Regions from separate parts of the Aeribacillus composti genome, predicted to be linked through region 1. Evidence: predicted binding sites of a transcription regulator. Region 1 holds the regulator's gene; each other region holds the start of a gene.

The links. Region 1 encodes Rex, which represses fermentation and respiration genes when NADH is low (regulators of the CRP and FNR family bind a similar motif). Its sites were predicted from a motif close to TTGTGAAATATTTCACAA; they were not measured.
Region 2: a site for Rex is predicted at 2,636-2,653, ahead of RI196_RS17535 (AtpZ/AtpI family protein). Genes of this name have one in related genera too.
Region 3: a site for Rex is predicted at 2,489-2,506, ahead of RI196_RS16610 (DUF3147 family protein). Genes of this name have one in related genera too.
Region 4: a site for Rex is predicted at 1,637-1,654, ahead of RI196_RS17780 (cytochrome c oxidase subunit 2A). Genes of this name have one in related genera too.

The regions. Positions count from the first base shown of each region.
Region 1 covers NZ_CP134501.1:391,124-395,159, forward strand. The annotation lists gene tsaD (tRNA (adenosine(37)-N6)-threonylcarbamoyltransferase complex transferase subunit TsaD) at 1-61, shown strand, start outside; gene RI196_RS02075 (ABC-F family ATP-binding cassette domain-containing protein) at 336-2,258, opposite strand; gene RI196_RS02080 (redox-sensing transcriptional repressor Rex) at 2,570-3,211, shown strand; gene RI196_RS02085 (twin-arginine translocase TatA/TatE family subunit) at 3,226-3,399, shown strand; gene tatC (twin-arginine translocase subunit TatC) at 3,422-4,036, shown strand, end outside.
Region 2 covers NZ_CP134501.1:3,629,698-3,633,733, forward strand. The annotation lists gene RI196_RS17510 (F0F1 ATP synthase subunit delta) at 1-141, opposite strand, end outside; gene atpF (F0F1 ATP synthase subunit B) at 138-602, opposite strand; gene atpE (F0F1 ATP synthase subunit C) at 884-1,096, opposite strand; gene atpB (F0F1 ATP synthase subunit A) at 1,166-1,876, opposite strand; gene RI196_RS17530 (ATP synthase subunit I) at 1,883-2,266, opposite strand; gene RI196_RS17535 (AtpZ/AtpI family protein) at 2,269-2,496, opposite strand; gene RI196_RS17540 (S8 family serine peptidase) at 2,680-4,036, opposite strand, start outside.
Region 3 covers NZ_CP134501.1:3,423,661-3,427,696, reverse strand. The annotation lists gene rlmD (23S rRNA (uracil(1939)-C(5))-methyltransferase RlmD) at 1-178, shown strand, start outside; gene RI196_RS16630 (hypothetical protein) at 318-593, opposite strand; gene RI196_RS16625 (efflux RND transporter permease subunit) at 863-1,207, opposite strand; partial or broken gene RI196_RS18670 (IS3 family transposase) at 1,661-1,768, opposite strand; partial or broken gene RI196_RS16615 (phosphomannomutase/phosphoglucomutase) at 1,763-2,122, shown strand; gene RI196_RS16610 (DUF3147 family protein) at 2,585-2,932, shown strand; gene RI196_RS16605 (DUF3147 family protein) at 2,948-3,331, shown strand.
Region 4 covers NZ_CP134501.1:3,680,420-3,684,455, forward strand. The annotation lists gene RI196_RS17770 (b(o/a)3-type cytochrome-c oxidase subunit 1) at 1-937, opposite strand, end outside; gene RI196_RS17775 (cytochrome c oxidase subunit II) at 934-1,407, opposite strand; gene RI196_RS17780 (cytochrome c oxidase subunit 2A) at 1,423-1,578, opposite strand; gene RI196_RS17785 (DUF423 domain-containing protein) at 1,865-2,236, opposite strand; gene RI196_RS17790 (YwdI family protein) at 2,317-2,622, opposite strand; gene speE (polyamine aminopropyltransferase) at 2,773-3,621, shown strand.

The DNA of each region.
Region 1 (4,036 bases):
AATTTTCGGTGATTATCGTATGAATGCTCATCCTGGATTGGAATTAACGTCATATATATAAAGGCAAAATAGGGTCGAATGAACAGCGGCCCTATTTTTTTATTTTAACCACAGGTTATCCACAAAGAAAATCTTCATTTTGGATAAATAAGACGAAACGTTGAAATAGAAGAAGAAAAAATAAGGTGAAACATGTGGATAACTAAAGGGGTTTGTTGTGGATAATGTGAACAAATAAGAAAAATATTATAAGGTAAGGAACTAATGATGTGGATAACTGTTTGAGAGAAACATGCTGAAGGAAACAAAATAAATAAAAAACCGGCATGAGCCGGTTATTCAGAAAGAAGTGATTCCCATTCCTCTATCAGCTGATCTAGTTGTTCCGTTAACATGACATTTTGATCATGAAGTTTTTGAGCTTTTTCATGATCTTGGTATATATTTGGATCGCAAAGCATTTCATTGTTTTCAGCGATCGCTTCTTCAATTTCTGCTATTTTGTTTTCAAGTTCTTCAATGCGGCGCTGTCTTTGCCGTTCCTTTTTTTTCAATATTTTTTCTTGTTCATAAGATAATTTTCCTTGTTTTTGCTCTTTGGTTTCGATAGTTGGTTCTTTCAACTGTTCAAGCTCGATCATCTCCGCTTTTTTTGCAATGTAATAATCATAGTCCCCGATATATTCGGCAATGCCTTCTGTGGATAATTCAAAAATTTTGGTCGCGATTTTGTTGATAAAATAACGATCGTGCGAAACAAACAAGATTGTTCCAGGAAAATTTATCAGAGCGTTTTCCAATACTTCTTTGCTGTCGAGATCCAGATGATTCGTAGGTTCATCCATGATGAGAAAGTTAGCTTTTTTTAGCATTAATTTCGCTAAAGCGAGCCGAGCTTTTTCTCCTCCGCTTAAAGACGAGACGGTTTTCAGCACTTCATCTCCTGAAAAAAGGAAATTCCCTAAAACCGTTCGGATTTCTTTTTCTGTTTTTTCGGGATAGTCATCCCACAATTCATCTAAAACCCGTTTAGATGAAGACAAATCCGCTTGTTCCTGGTCATAATATCCGATTTGGACATTAGATCCAAACTGAATTTTTCCGCTCAGCGGCTTTAAGCGGTTGATGATCGTTTTTAATAAGGTAGATTTTCCAACTCCGTTTGGCCCTATTAAGGCAATTGAGTCCTTCCTGTTGATCGAAAAGTTAATATTTTTCACGATCGGAGTTTTTTGATCGTAGGAAAGGGACAAATCAATGGCTTTTAACACGTCATTGCCGCTTTGCTTTTCGATTTCGAAGGAAAAGCTGGCTGACTTCTCGTCCCCAGCGGGCCTGTCCAGTATTTCCATTTTCTCAAGCATTTTCCTTCTGCTTTGCGCACGTTTCGTTGTCGATGCTCTTGCTAAGTTTCGTTGAATAAAATCTTTCATCCGCGCGATTTCTTCTTGCTGTTTTTCAAATTGTTTTAATTCCCTTTCGTACGCTTCCGCTTTTTGTTTTAAATAAGCGCTGTAATTCCCAACATACTTCGTACAAACTGTTCGTGATATTTCATAAACAGTGTTGACAACGCGATCTAAAAAGTACCGGTCATGGGAAACAATTAGAACCGCTCCATTATAATGCTGTAAATATTGTTCGAGCCAGTTTAATGTTTCCATGTCGAGATGGTTTGTCGGCTCGTCGAGTATGAGCAGATCCGGTTTTTTCAACAGGAGCTTTCCGAGTGCTAACCGGGTTTTTTGTCCTCCGCTCAAAACCGAAATTTTAGTTGAATAGTCGTAATCAGCAAACCCTAATCCATGCAGCACAGAACGGATATCCGCCTCATATTGATATCCGCCATTTTCTTTATATAAATGTTGGAGTGAATCATATTCCTTCATTAAGCTTTGCAAAGCATGAGAATCTCCAGCTGAGGAGATAGCTGCCATTTTTTGTTCAATATTTCGCAGCTCAGCTTCGATGTTCCGCAGCTCTTCAAAAACGGTTAGCATTTCATCCCATATCGACTTAGTTGATTCTAATCCTGTGTTTTGTGCCAGATAGCCGATTGTTAAATCTTTTGGCTTCACAATTTCACCAGAATCAAAGGGCATTTCACCGGCAATGATTTTCAATAATGTTGATTTTCCGGCTCCATTGCGGCCTACAACGGCGATTTTATCTCCTGTTTGGATTTCCAGCTTAATATTCGATAAAATAAGGTCAGCACCATAATATTTTGTGATTTTGTTTAACTGCAATAAAATCATCCATAGTTCACCTCAATCTTTGCTAGAATAAGTGTAGCCTATATATTTGACTGCAGGCAACTGACCTGATGAACAAAAGGACAAGAAATTGTAACAATCGTTCAAAAGACACGAATAAAAAAATAGTGTATAGTTTTTATATAAGGAGAGTTTGGAGAAAAAACAAATAAAAAGAAATGTAGACGGAGAAGAAGATCAGGATGGAAGCGTTATCAGTCTGATATTGTTTCATACAGGCGAGCAGCCGCTTGCTAGAAAACATAGTTAAAAACAAAATTAGTCAGGTTGTTTTGGATTGCGAGGGATGAGCATTGAATCAAGATCAATCTAAGATACCGCAAGCAACTGCAAAAAGATTACCTCTATATTATCGGTTTTTGCAAAATTTACATGCCTCGGGAAAACAACGTGTTTCCTCTCAAGAACTGAGTGAAGCAGTAAAAGTAGATTCTGCGACAATTAGAAGGGACTTTTCATATTTCGGAGCGCTGGGCAAAAAAGGTTATGGATATAATGTCAATTATTTGTTATCATTTTTTAGAAAGACGCTTGACCAAGATGAGTTGACCAAAGTTGCCCTCATTGGAGTCGGAAATTTGGGAACAGCTTTTTTAAATTACAATTTTACAAAAAATAACAACACACAAATTGTTATTGCATTTGACATTAATAAACGAAAAGTAGGAATGAAAATTGGTGGAGTTCCAATTTATCATTTGGATCAGCTAGAAAGTGAATTGCCTGATGATGTGCCTGTTGCGATATTAACGGTCCCGGCAACTGCCGCTCAAGGAATAACGGATCGGTTAGTGGAAAAAGGCATAAAAGGCATTTTAAATTTTACGCCGGCTCGCTTAAATGTTCCGGATAAAATTCGGATTCATCATATCGATCTATCTGTTGAACTTCAGGCTCTTGCATATTTTTTAAAACATTATTCGAATGAAGATTGAAGGAGCGATATTAAATGCCAACAATTGGAATTGGAAGCTTGCTGTTGATTGTATTTGCAGCTCTGCTTGTTTTCGGGCCGAAAAAACTTCCTGAGCTTGGAAAAGCTATAGGAGAATCATTAAAGGAGTTTAAAAGTGCCACGAAGGGCTTAGCAGACGATGATGAAGAAAACAAGAAAAATGAATAGCAAGAAGAATGGATGAATAATGATGAGCGAAAAAAAAATGTCCGTGTTGGAGCATATAGCGGAGCTTAGAAAACGGCTGATTATTGTAGTCGTTTTCTTTTTCGTTGCTATGATTACTGGCTTTTTCATAGCGAAGCCAATTATTGTTTTTTTACAGCAAACTGATGAAGCAAAGCAATTCGCCTTAAATGCTTTTCGTCCTGCAGATCCATTGATCGTTTATATGCAGATTACATTTATTATTGCTTTAATTCTAACTTTCCCTGTTTTATTGTACCAGCTTTGGGCGTTTATCAGCCCAGGACTGTATGAAAAAGAAAGGCGGGTCACATTAAGCTATATACCGTTGTCGGTTGCTTTATTTCTTTTAGGAATAAGCTTCTCTTATTTTATTTTGTTTCCTTTTGTCATCGATTTTATGGGGCGGCTTTCCAATGATTTAAACATTCAACAAATGATAGGAATAAATGAATACTTTCGTTTCCTGCTGCAGTTAACATTGCCTTTCGGACTGTTGTTTCAGCTTCCCGTTGTCATTATGTTTTTAACAAGACTCGGGATCATCAATCCGGCGTTTTTGGCAAAGGTTAGAAAATATGCGTATTTTGTATTGCTTGTTATCGCAGCGATTATTACG
Region 2 (4,036 bases), 600 kb from region 1:
TAAAATTTGCAGCATTTTTTGATTTTCAACAAACACTTGCTTTACAATTCGCAATTCTTCTTCAAACTGCTTCACTTGATTTTTTTCCTTTGCAATTTGAAAAAGAGCTGACGCATAGCGCTTTGCCACTCCGCCAATCATAATTGTTCTCCTACCTCTTTAATATAATCATTGATCAGCTTCTCTTGCTCAGCTTCATTCAATTCTTTTTCAATCACTTTGGAAGCAATAAGAACGGATAATGATGCCACTTGATTACGCAATTCAGCAACAGCTTGCTCTTTTTCGTGTTCGATTTCTTTTTTGGCTGCTTCTTTCAGTCTTTCTGCCTCCGCACGAGCCGCTTGAATAATATCTTCTTTTTGCTGTTCGCCAAGTTTTTTCGCATTTTCAACAAGCTCCTGTGCTTCGATGCGGGCCTGCTTTAATAGCTCACGCTGCTCTTCGGCAAGCTTTTTGGCTTCCGCATGCTTTTCTTCCGCAGCGTTTATTTCATTTGCAATAAATTCTTCCCTCTGTTTCATAATGCCCATAAGCGGACCAAAAGCATATTTTTTGAGCAATGCTAACAAAATTAAGAATACGACGAGCTGAACGAGCATATCTCCTGCTGCGAAGCCTCCAGCTCCGAGGGCAAATTCAACTGTTAACACGGCTTCGTTTCACTCCCTTCAAAACTTCCATTCTCCAACTACCGGCTATATTGGGACTCTTTTACCATTCACAACATAAAGGAATGGCGAAGATGCTTAAAAAACTTCGCCATTTCCTCTTTTTCACTTGCTGTCCTTTCGATTCGGACTTCACGCAAATTGATTGCATGCACTTCTAAAAAGCCTTTTTCCAACACCAATCTGGGCAAGGCTCTTTTGAAATTTTTGAATTATGCACCAAAAGCCATAAATGCAATAACAACCGCGATAATCGGAATCGCCTCAACCAACGCAACCCCGATAAACATAGTTGTTTGAAGCATACCGCGCGCCTCAGGTTGACGTGCAATACCTTCTACTGTACGAGATACGATAAGTCCGTTACCAATACCAGCACCAAGTGCCGCTAAACCAATTGCAATTGCAGCTGCTAATAAATTCATGAATAAAGTCCTCCTTTATTTGTTTAAAAATAATTTTTTACACAAACATAATGATGAAGTCATTTATTTTTAATGGTCATGGCTAACTTTATGCGCCATATAAACCATTGTCAACATTGTAAAGATAAAAGCTTGGATTGCACCTACAAAAATACTGAATGCCTGCCACGCCATCATCGGAATAATTGCCCCGAGGAAGCCAAATGCTCCGCTAGTTGCCAAGCTGACAAGCAGACCTAGCAAAATTTCCCCAGCATAGATGTTACCGTAAAGACGAAGACCAAGCGTCAACGTGTTTGCAAACTCTTCAATAATTTTAAGCGGGAACAAAAACGGCAGTGGCTTGAAAAAGTCGCTTCCATAGGCGGAAAAGCCCTTTAATTTAATCCCGTAATAATGCGATAAACCGACGACTAAAATGGCCAGTGTCAGCGTTATAGTAGGATCAGCCGTAGGCGATTTCCACCAAAGCTTATGGTCAACAACGATAGCGAATGGTAGACCAAGCATGTTGGAAACAAAAATGTACATGATGAGCGTCATTCCTAATGTAAGGAATCGGCCGCCTGTCTGCCAGTCCATCGTGCTGTTAATAATGTTTTTCACAAAATCCATGACCCATTCCAAAAAGTTTTGCATGCCCGTTGGCTTCATTGCCAAAGAGCGGGTCGACAATACGGCGATGATAAATACAATTGCGCTAGATACAAGAATCATTAAAATATTGGACAAATTAAATTCAAGCCCTAATAATTTTACTATCGGCGCTTCGTGACCCAACAAAATTCACCTCTCTTCCCAAGCTTGTCCGCAAATGTATAGAATAGAATCTATCATAATGACAATATAGATTGTCATTAAACCAATAACCACGCTAATTAAATGGAAATGTTCAGGGAATTTAAGTGCGATTAATACCGCCAGTCCTGCGGCTGCCATCCTTGAAACCGTTCCAAGCGAACGTGCTGTACGGCCTTCTTCAATTGCTTGCTGTATTTGCTTTGATTTACGCACTAGTATCCATAAATTATAGAGGCTAAAGCTTGTACCAAGGGCAAGACCGAGGAAAATATCTTGATAAGGAGTAAACCCCCACGCTAACACATAGATGGCAAGCAAAAACAGCAAATATTTTTTGCTGCGCACAAACAATTTTTCTATACGATCCATAGTTACCGTTCATTCTCCTGAAAAAAATGTTGGACTAATCTCAGCATCGCAATTATTCCCGCAGCCAGTCCAATTAGAAGACCGATGATCAAAAAAACGGGTTCTGTATGCAAATGTCGATCAAGCCATCTTCCTGCAAAAATCCCAACGAGCACTGACCCTGTCAAATAGGAAAGAATGGCGGTCATTAAAGCGTATGCTCGGAGCGGATGGTGCTCTTTTTGCCGCATTGGGTATGTCCTCACAATATAAAATTACCTTATATTTCATTATGTTAAAAGGCTGTTGAAAACCTTATCATCCCACCCCGTTTAGCATACAATAGGCACCAATCAATGTCAATCTGTTTCACGTCAAAAGTTGAGCTATTTGTTAATAATATCACAATTTGTTCACAAATATTTTTGGTGTTTCTATTGACTTTTTAATATTTTTTTATCTAAAATGATTGTCGTTTCATAGCTGCTTTCTTCCCCGTCTTTTTTTGCAAAAATAAGCGCTTTGTAAACGCCGTTTGGAATGTCCTTAAATTGCCCGGAAATGTCTCTTTTCAACAAACCTCCCGGAATATTTCTTTGCCAGTCTAAAAAGCCTTTGAATGTTAAAGTGTCCGGATCATACAGGGCAATCCCGAATTCATCCGCCCCTTGCGGCAAATAAAGCTCATAATGGTACATATTCCCTTGATCGGCAAGCCCAAATTCAAATCCCATGATTTTTGGATAATTCGGTTCGCCAACAACGAATAAATATGGAAGGCGGATTGTCTGGCTGCCGGCTGTTACAACAAGAGTCCCGTCATACAATCCTTCCCTCAATGATTTTGGTGCAACATCAATCGAGACGGATACTTCTCTTTTCCCGTTAGCAGGAACCTTTACGGAAATAGGGAGCTGCCATTGAACCCCTTTTTGATAATGCGGTTTAGAAAAAACAAACGTTTTTTCTTGATCGGAGAGATTTTCAAGAGTTAACGTGATCTCTTTCTTTTTCCTGCCGATATTTTTGTGAAATTGACCGAATGATAGAGATGCCGGATAAATGAGAGCTCTTGTCTGAACAGCCGATAAAATATCGATTCTTCCCGCCCCCTGCTCAAACACCTTGTACAGCCTTCCATTTTGATCATAAAGCGGTTTAGCAGTATTCATCATAGCTGCTTTTATTTGTTCCGGCGACCAATCTGGATGCTTTTGTTTGATCAATGCCGCTGCACCTGCTATATGCGGAGCAGCCATGCTTGTTCCTTGAAGAGCCATATACCCTTTAGGTATTGTGCTGTCAATTGCTACACCAGGCGCGACAAGATCGGGCTTCACTTCCCATGTGACTGTTACCGGTCCTTTTGATGAAAAGGGTGCGAGGCGATCTTTTTCTATCTGAATGGTTGTTTTGATGAACGATTTTTCATTCAATTGTTTCAGCAGCCATTCGCCATCTTCCTTTGAGATGGAGACAACAGGAAAGTCCAATTTTTCTTCTAAATTGCCGGTAAATCTCCCTTTCATGTTGTTGCAAATAATCAACGCTTGGGCTCCGGCTGATTTTGCATTTTTCACTTTTTCGGCAAACGTGATCTCCCCGCGCTTCACCAAGGCTATTTTTCCTTTAACAGAAGGTTTAAAGTCTTTTTTCTCCCCTAAGCCTGCATATTCTATCCGTCCTCTAATTGTTGTCCAAGGGGCAGAATTGAACAAAGATTCAGCTGGTATTTTCTTTTGAAATCCTGAAAGGGTTAAATACTTTACGTCAAGCGGCGGTGTCGATGCG
Region 3 (4,036 bases), 800 kb from region 1:
TATAGCAATGAAACCAAAAAAAGTCGTCTACGTCTCCTGCAACCCGGCGACATTAGCGCGCGACATTGCCATCCTAGAACAAGGCGGCTACGAAACAAAAGAAGTCCAGCCAGTCGACATGTTTCCGCATACGGCGCATGTGGAGTGCGTTTCACGGCTAGTGTTAAAAAATGATTGAGCGTGTTTAAACTTTTACACACTCAATCGGCGCAAACTTGTAGTAAATTTTAACATTTTGGTTTTATCTACTTGTATCCGTTCAATAAACCGTAAAACCACCATTTCAGTAGTAAGGGTTTTGAAGGATAGAAATTCATCTACTTGCTTTCTGATGGTTGATAAGTCAGTGGTGACTGACTGTCAACCATTACTTGTTTTATCGTTGACTTTTCCATCTCTAGATGTTGTAACTTATCTTGTACCATAGAAACAAAGTCGTGGTAATCTTCCTGTGAAATATCTCCACCGATGAACTTTTTCAGGGCATTTCTTTTCAAGTCCATTTGTTTTTGTATTTGCTTTTCAATGGTTTGTAGTCGGACTGCGTTCTTTTTCTGTAACTCATGGACTTTATTTTTTATTTGATTTTCCATATCAAGGTGTTCGAAACTTTTGTAAATACTTTTTAGGTCTGTTAGGATAGTTTCAATTAGTTGCTGTTCCTTAATGGCATGATGGCTACAAGCTATATTTCCGTGTTTGGCATACTTACCGCAAATATATCCTTTGCGGTTATGTCTGTACCACGCAGATTTTCATCGATTTTTTCTGATTGGCTCGTCAAACTTAATCGCATCACGGGAAAAGAGTTAGTACTGACCCGTGTAACCAAAGGTGTTTTCACACCGTCCGGCAATTTGATTTATTCAACGGCCGTCTTTACTTCATTTTCCGCCTTTTCCATATTGGTATGGCCTGGAAAATAGAGGCTCGCCATTAAACCGCCATCAAACGAGTTTGTTTCCATATAGTCAAGCTTATCAACAGATCGGACAGCTTCCTCGACTTTTTCGGTAATCATCTGTTTGACCTGATCAGCTTGATAGTTGTCCGCCTGTATCGTTACCATAAGTGCAGTATTGTTTATTGACGGGAGGTAATCACGCTGCATCTGAAAAGCTGACAACGCCCCCCATGCCATAATCAGGACAACGCATGTCAGAATCAAAATCGACCGTTTCATTGCTCCTTCAATTAATCGTGTCATCAAAATTGAACCTGCCTTTTAAAATATTTGGAATGGGTAAAATAAGTTTCTTTGATTGCTTTTCAAATAAAAGACCAAAGTGGTATGGAGGAAGTTCAACTTGTTTTTCTTAAATTAACCTAATATCACTTACCCGTTTAATAATCATTTCTGGTTTTGGATGAATATTCTAATGAAATTGCGAAGTTCAGCTTGCAAATAAAAAAGGGGACTGACCCACAAGTAGAAATCTGCTTGAAGGGATAGTCCCCCTTTTTTTAAATTAAATAAGAGTTCGCACCTTGTCTTAAGAGAGCTGCTGAAGATACATTACATTAAATTATTTTTATTCTCATTCTTCACCTTTGGATAGTACCCTTTAATGATCTTCCAGTTTTCTTTATTAAGTCTTTCAAGGTCAGCAGAGTCCGTTATGGAGAAATCCATATCTTCCGGGTAAAGGGAACCTTCTGGTGTTCCATGTATTCTAACATGATTAAACCAATGAACATAATCATCTAATTCCAGTTTCAATTGGTCTAAATTTTCGAAATATCTACCCTTAACAAATTCTGTTTTGAGGCGGGACGGCTATTGCGCATACTCTCCAACGATGACCGCAAGCTGTCGCAGCTATTTGCAGATGTCCCGCGGTATCACGCCACTCCGGAGAAACGCATGCCTTGCCCGGAGGAGCAGAAGGCGGAAGCCATCGCCGTGGTCAAACAGCGGTTTGCGAGCAGTCACGAGGTCGTGGACGTGGACGGTGCCCGCATTCAGTTCAAAGACGGCTGGGGGCTGGTACGTCCGTCGAACACGCAGCTAATCCTTGTTCTGCGCGCTGAAGCCGTGTCACCGGAGGCATTAGCCGACATCAAACAGAAGTTGGCTGACGCACTCGGCGAGCCACCGCTTAACTTGACTATCCCATGGTGAGGCGGGGCACAATTGGATTACGATTCGTATCGGCGCTGATCCGAACAACTCATGCTATTCGGATCAGCGCCGTTTTTCTTTCTTGACAGTTATAATTTAGAAGAGAAAACAAAAATGTTGTCATCATCAGTTGCCATACTTTTGAATGCTTGCATTACGTTTTTCATAAGATGGCTAAATGGATTTACTGTAAATTATATTACTACAAGGATGAAAACAACAAGTGTCGTGGTTGAAAGTAAGAAAGACTTTGAAACCATTAAGTTTTATTCAAATATTTGCCACAACTTTGGAAGTGTAAGCGTTACAATCAAAAAATTAAATAAAAGTTCACAAATGTTTGTACTATCATCGTTTACAATATATACGTGAAAATATTCACAAACAAATATACAAAAATAATATTTATTCCGCTAGATTGGTCGCCAAAGAAAGGATGAATCTGTCTTGGAGATATTATCGATGAGTGGAATTGTTATTCGATTTTTATTAGGCGGAGGCGCGGTCGTCGCTTCTACCATTATCTCAAGAAAATTAGGATCAAAAGTCGGAGGAATTTTTGCGGCCTTTCCTGCTGTATTTTTCGCGGCATTATTGACACTTCGCTTAGATGTAAAAGGCGGTGAGCTAGTGGAAAAGTCGATTGTTCTATCCCAAGGGGCAGTTGTCGGGATGTTCATGAATATTATGTGTGCAATAGCGGTCGTTTATCTTTGCACTAAGCAAGGTTGGAAACGCGGGCTTGCACAATCGCTAGCTGGATGGTTTCTTGTTTCCATTGCTTATGCTTTTATTTCAAGATATTTCTAAGTTAAGGTGATTTTTATGGACGGACGTGATTTATTTTTCCGTTTTTTATTTGGTGGCTCTGCAGTTGTACTAAGTTATGAAGCGGCAAAACTGTTGCCATGGAAAGTTATCGGGGGGATTTTCGCGGCATTCCCAGCCGTTATGGTCGTTGCCGTGATGATGGTTGGCACGAAGAACGGATCTAAAGAAGCAGCAAAAACAGCGCAAGGATCAGTTTATGGAATGGTCGGTTGTTTTATTTGTGTATTAGCTGTGCTATTTTCCCTGCAATTTACACACAATTGGTGGGGAAGTTTTATTTTTGGTTTAATTACATGGTTTGCAAGTTCGTTATTCCTTGTATACATGCGAGATCATAAAAAGGAAAGCAGAGTATCAAGCATCAAGTCGCAACATTGATAAAGAGGCGCAGAGCAAAAAGCCAATGGAACCATGAGTAGCGAATATAGAAACCTGGCACGATACGAACGTGCCGGGTTTTTTGTGTGTCATGAAAAAATCGTTCTTTTCTTTTAAAAAGTTGGAGTGATAGGGGGGACGATGGTTAAATATATTCAAGATCCAATACTGATTTCTGAGTCCATTCTGGATGTATCCTTGTGAAAATCGAAGAAATTCAAAGAAAAACAGTATTTTAGAAAGTGTTCTCTCGTTCAATAATTATGATTTTAACATCAGAATTTTTTAAATATACAAAAACTGGACAACGAAATTAAGGTCAAGCAGATAGACCGCTAAATGATGCTGCACACCAATCATAAGTGATCTGTTCTAGAAACTTTACATGAGTGGAGGGCATGCCGGCTAGTTGTACAGATTATCTGAATTCCCGGCTTAGAGGCATACCTACAGAGGATCTATGTTAAGTTGAGACAGTAATTCTAAAACCTATTGATTTCTGCTTTCATTTCGACTGGTAAATGATCCGATGAAGAAATTGTGACGTTAGTCTTTAAAGAACAAGAACACCTTGAGGTTTTGCTCTAACGCGCTTCCCAAGCTGTAGAAGCCCTGCCCCAGATCACTACCGACATAGTGGACTTATTACCAATAACCTGCCTGAGAGCATCGAGCTTACAGTTCAGCTCGCGGCAGGATTAATTA
Region 4 (4,036 bases), 550 kb from region 1:
TTCCGCTTATTTCAAATGTTGCAAACAAAGCGAAAGCTGTCATTAAAGATGGAACAATGACCATAAACGTCAACACAATTTGCAAAAACTTCCAAAACGGAGTGATCCCAGACTCTAGTATTTGATGATGGAAGCCGACTGGGATGGAAAAAAGAACAAACAGTACAAACGCCAGTCTTGCAAGCGAATCGCTGAAAATTTTCCCGCCTATTATTTTTGGAATGATGACGTACCAGCACATATAGGCAGGCAATAACCAGAAATACACTAATGGATGGCCAAAATACCAAAAAAGTGTTCTGCTTAACAGCACATTGATTTTATCGACTAACCCGAAGGACCAAGGAATAAACTGGAATAATACCGTTACTGCTACGCCCAATGTTGCTATGATCCATAAAATCATTGTGGCAACTGCCATAAAGCTTAATAGAGGAGACGGCTTTCCTTCATTTTTCTTTTTCCAGACAGCGTATTGGCTAAACATGCCAGCTCCGCTTACCCAGCTGCCGACTACAACAAGCGTCAGACCGATATAAAACCATGGTGATGCTTTAAGTGGTGCATAAAAAGTGTATAGAACGGTCGCTTTATTTAATAAGATCATAACCGTTGTAATCGCTGTTCCAATCGTCATAAGCCAAAAGCCGATCCAACCCGCCTTTTTGGCAAACGGAGTTAAATCACCTGTCGTCCGACTCATGGAAGCATATAAAAAACCAATGATAAAAAATGTTGTAAAAACAAGTGCCAACAAAACGCCATGAGCAGTCAAAAGCTGATAATACCCGATCCCTGCCGGAAGCTCAAGCGTTCCGCTTCTAACAAAAGCCTGCAATAACCCGGCAATCGCTCCTAAAAACAATGCAATATAACCAACTGCAATATGGGCGAGCGCCAGCTTTCCATCGTTTGGGTGAAGCGCTGTATTTTTCATGCTTTTGTCACCTCAATTTTCGTGCTCATCATTTGGTGCCCAGTACCGCAATATTCGTTGCAAATTATTAAATAGCTGCCGGGTTTATGGAATGTATGTGTAAGCGAATTCACATGTCCCGGGGTCACCATCATGTTGACATTTGTGCCAACGATTTCAAGGCCATGAACAACATCTTTGCTTGTCACGATAATATGAACTTTTGCTCCCTCCGGTATTTTTATGTCATTCGGCATAAAGGCAAAAGCTTGAGAAACTATAACAAGTTCGTATTCGTTGTCTCCAATTTTCTTTAAGCCTGGTTGATTAAACGGCTCTGTGGTGTCTACTTTTTGCGGATCCAATGTGGTCAGATCACTCGGCGGATGATGACCTTGTGCAAATGCACTGATGCCCACGATTGTTAAAAACATCACAAGCGTACCTATACCTATTAATAGCCAAACCTTTTCAAGTTTGTGCAAATGCAAGATGATCCCCCTCCTTTATAATCGTTGAATAAATAAGTAGTAAACTCCAAACCAAGAAAGTATTAAAAAAAGAGCCAGCATAAGAACAGATAAAAAAGTGCCAAATAACGAATATTCTTTCTTTTGAGCAATTTCCTGCTCTTTTTTATCGGAGATGAATTCTTTTGCCACCCATAACACCACCTTTTCTTCTTTTAAAAAAATTGTAGTTTAGCTTACGTTAGTCAATCTGTGAAAAAAATCACATTTTCCATAGTACTTTTTGACAGTATGTTGAACAAAAAAACATTGCATTCACACTGAATCTTCTATCATTAGGAAGCTAGGAGCCAAAATGAACGGGACACATTTTTGGATAAAGCTCTGGCTATGACCTTTGAATCGGTTAAGAAGGTCACCCTTTCATTTCTTTGCACAAAAAAACGCCTGTCCCGATATAGTAGACAGACGTTTATATTTACATATATTTAACTGCAGCAACAGCAAGAAGAACCCATGCAATTAAAAATGAAATGCCTCCAAGCGGCGTAATTGCACCTAACACTTTGATCTGCGTCACACTTAATATATACAGGCTTCCGGAAAACAGGAGAATACCGATGAGCATCAGCCACCCGGCCCAATTTGCATAGCCTGCCTGCGGATGCTGCTGCAAAAACAGAGCCGTGACAAAAAGGCCTATCGAATGGAACATTTGATATTGTACACCTGTTTGCCATGTCTCCAAATATTTTTGCGGAATTTTCCCTTCCAAACCATGGGCGCCGAATGCTCCTAAAGCTACAGACAAAAAAGCACCGACGGCTCCAAGAATGAAAAATATTTTCATCATCTTCACCCCTTTTTCCCTTCATCTTACCTTATCGTCCGTTTTTTTTAAATGAAGATTTTACAGATGACAAGATTTTGTTAGAAATCAAAAATAGATTCTCCATTTGCATCGTCTTCGACCAACAAACGTTCTTTCATTGTCAGCGTTTTGCTGTTTGCATTTCCGATCATTTTTTCCAGCTCTAATGGAGTTATTTCACTTTCGCTTTTTGGCTCTTGAATAGCTGAAAAATCATAATTTTCCTCTTGTTGATCCAAAATAACATCACATAAAGAACGGATGACAAGAAGCCGGGCTTTTAGATCATGAGGTGTTCCTGCTGCCTTTGCCTTTTTCAGTTCCTCCTCCATTTTTCCTATTATGCTTGAGACCGGTATATTCAACTCCTATCGCTCCTTATTGAAAGATAATGATCTTGCTTTTTTATCATATTTGATTTTTTCCTTATTGACAAACTTGTCTGCTTCATTCACTTTTCATAACAAACTTGTTACAATAAGTAAGGAATTTTTGAGCACAAGGAGGGCCTGCAGATGGACAATCAATATTTGCAAACAATAAACGGCGATTTATGGTTAACAGAAGATGAAAGAGAAAATTTAAAAATCAGCTATAGAATCAAAGAAGTGCTTTTTTCAAAGCAATCCCCTTTTCAACATGTTATGGTATTGGATTCATATGATTTTGGCCGCATGCTAGTGCTAGATGGAGTTGTGCAAACCACTTCTATTGATGGGCATATATATAATGAAATGATTTCCCATATCCCGCTCAATCTCCACCCAAATCCGGAAAAAGTGCTGATCATCGGCGGCGGAGACTGCGGTGTTGCCAGAGAAGTATGCAAATATGATTCAGTGAAGGAAATCGATATGGTGGAAATTGACGAGCTTGTCGTTTCCGCATGCAAGGAGCATCTGCCTGAAGTGTCAGGAAACTTAAGCGACCCGCGCGTAAATTTCTTATTTATTGACGGCGTGAAATATGTAGAAAACAAACAAAATGAATACGATGTGATCATTGTTGACTCTTCTGACCCGATTGGACCGGCAGAACAGCTGTTTTCAAAAGATTTTTATACCAACCTATATAAAGCGTTAAAAGACGATGGCCTCATGGTATGCCAAAGTCAATCGCCTGTTTTCCACTTGGATGTTTTAAAACGGTCTTATAGCCATATTCAATCTTTATTCCCGATTACAAAACTATACACAGCTGTTGTTCCTACATATCCGGGAGGACTATGGAGCTTTACAATCGGATCGAAAAAATATGAAGATGTAAAGTCGGACAATTTTTCGAAAGATACAAAATATGTAAATCAAGCTATTCTCGAAGGGTGCTTTAAGCTTCCTGAGTTTTTGCAGCAAGCATTGAAATAATGGAGCTGGCCCAAAAGTCATTGAAAGTTGGCTTTTTGGGCCTCTATTTGTTTTGACAAAAAAACATACTTTCTAGTAAAAATGCAAGCGTCAAACGAACAATAAAGAAAGAACTGTGTGCTGCAAAATAAAGTACATAATATTGCAATCAGACAAAGACGAGAATTTGCTTAAAGAAACGCAAAAAGTGAGAGGCGATGGTAAAGCACCTCTCACTTAGATAAAATCTCTTTTGCAACTGGGAATTCGCCTATGCTGGTATTCGCCAGCTACTTTCAAAAATACAAAAGCCAATGAAGAAAAACGAGCTGTTTTCTCCACTTACTTCATTTAGCGACTTTATCAGAAAGTCTAAAATATGATATGTTGCTTATTTTTCAAACAGTTTACAAATAAATGGGATGCCAATCATCAA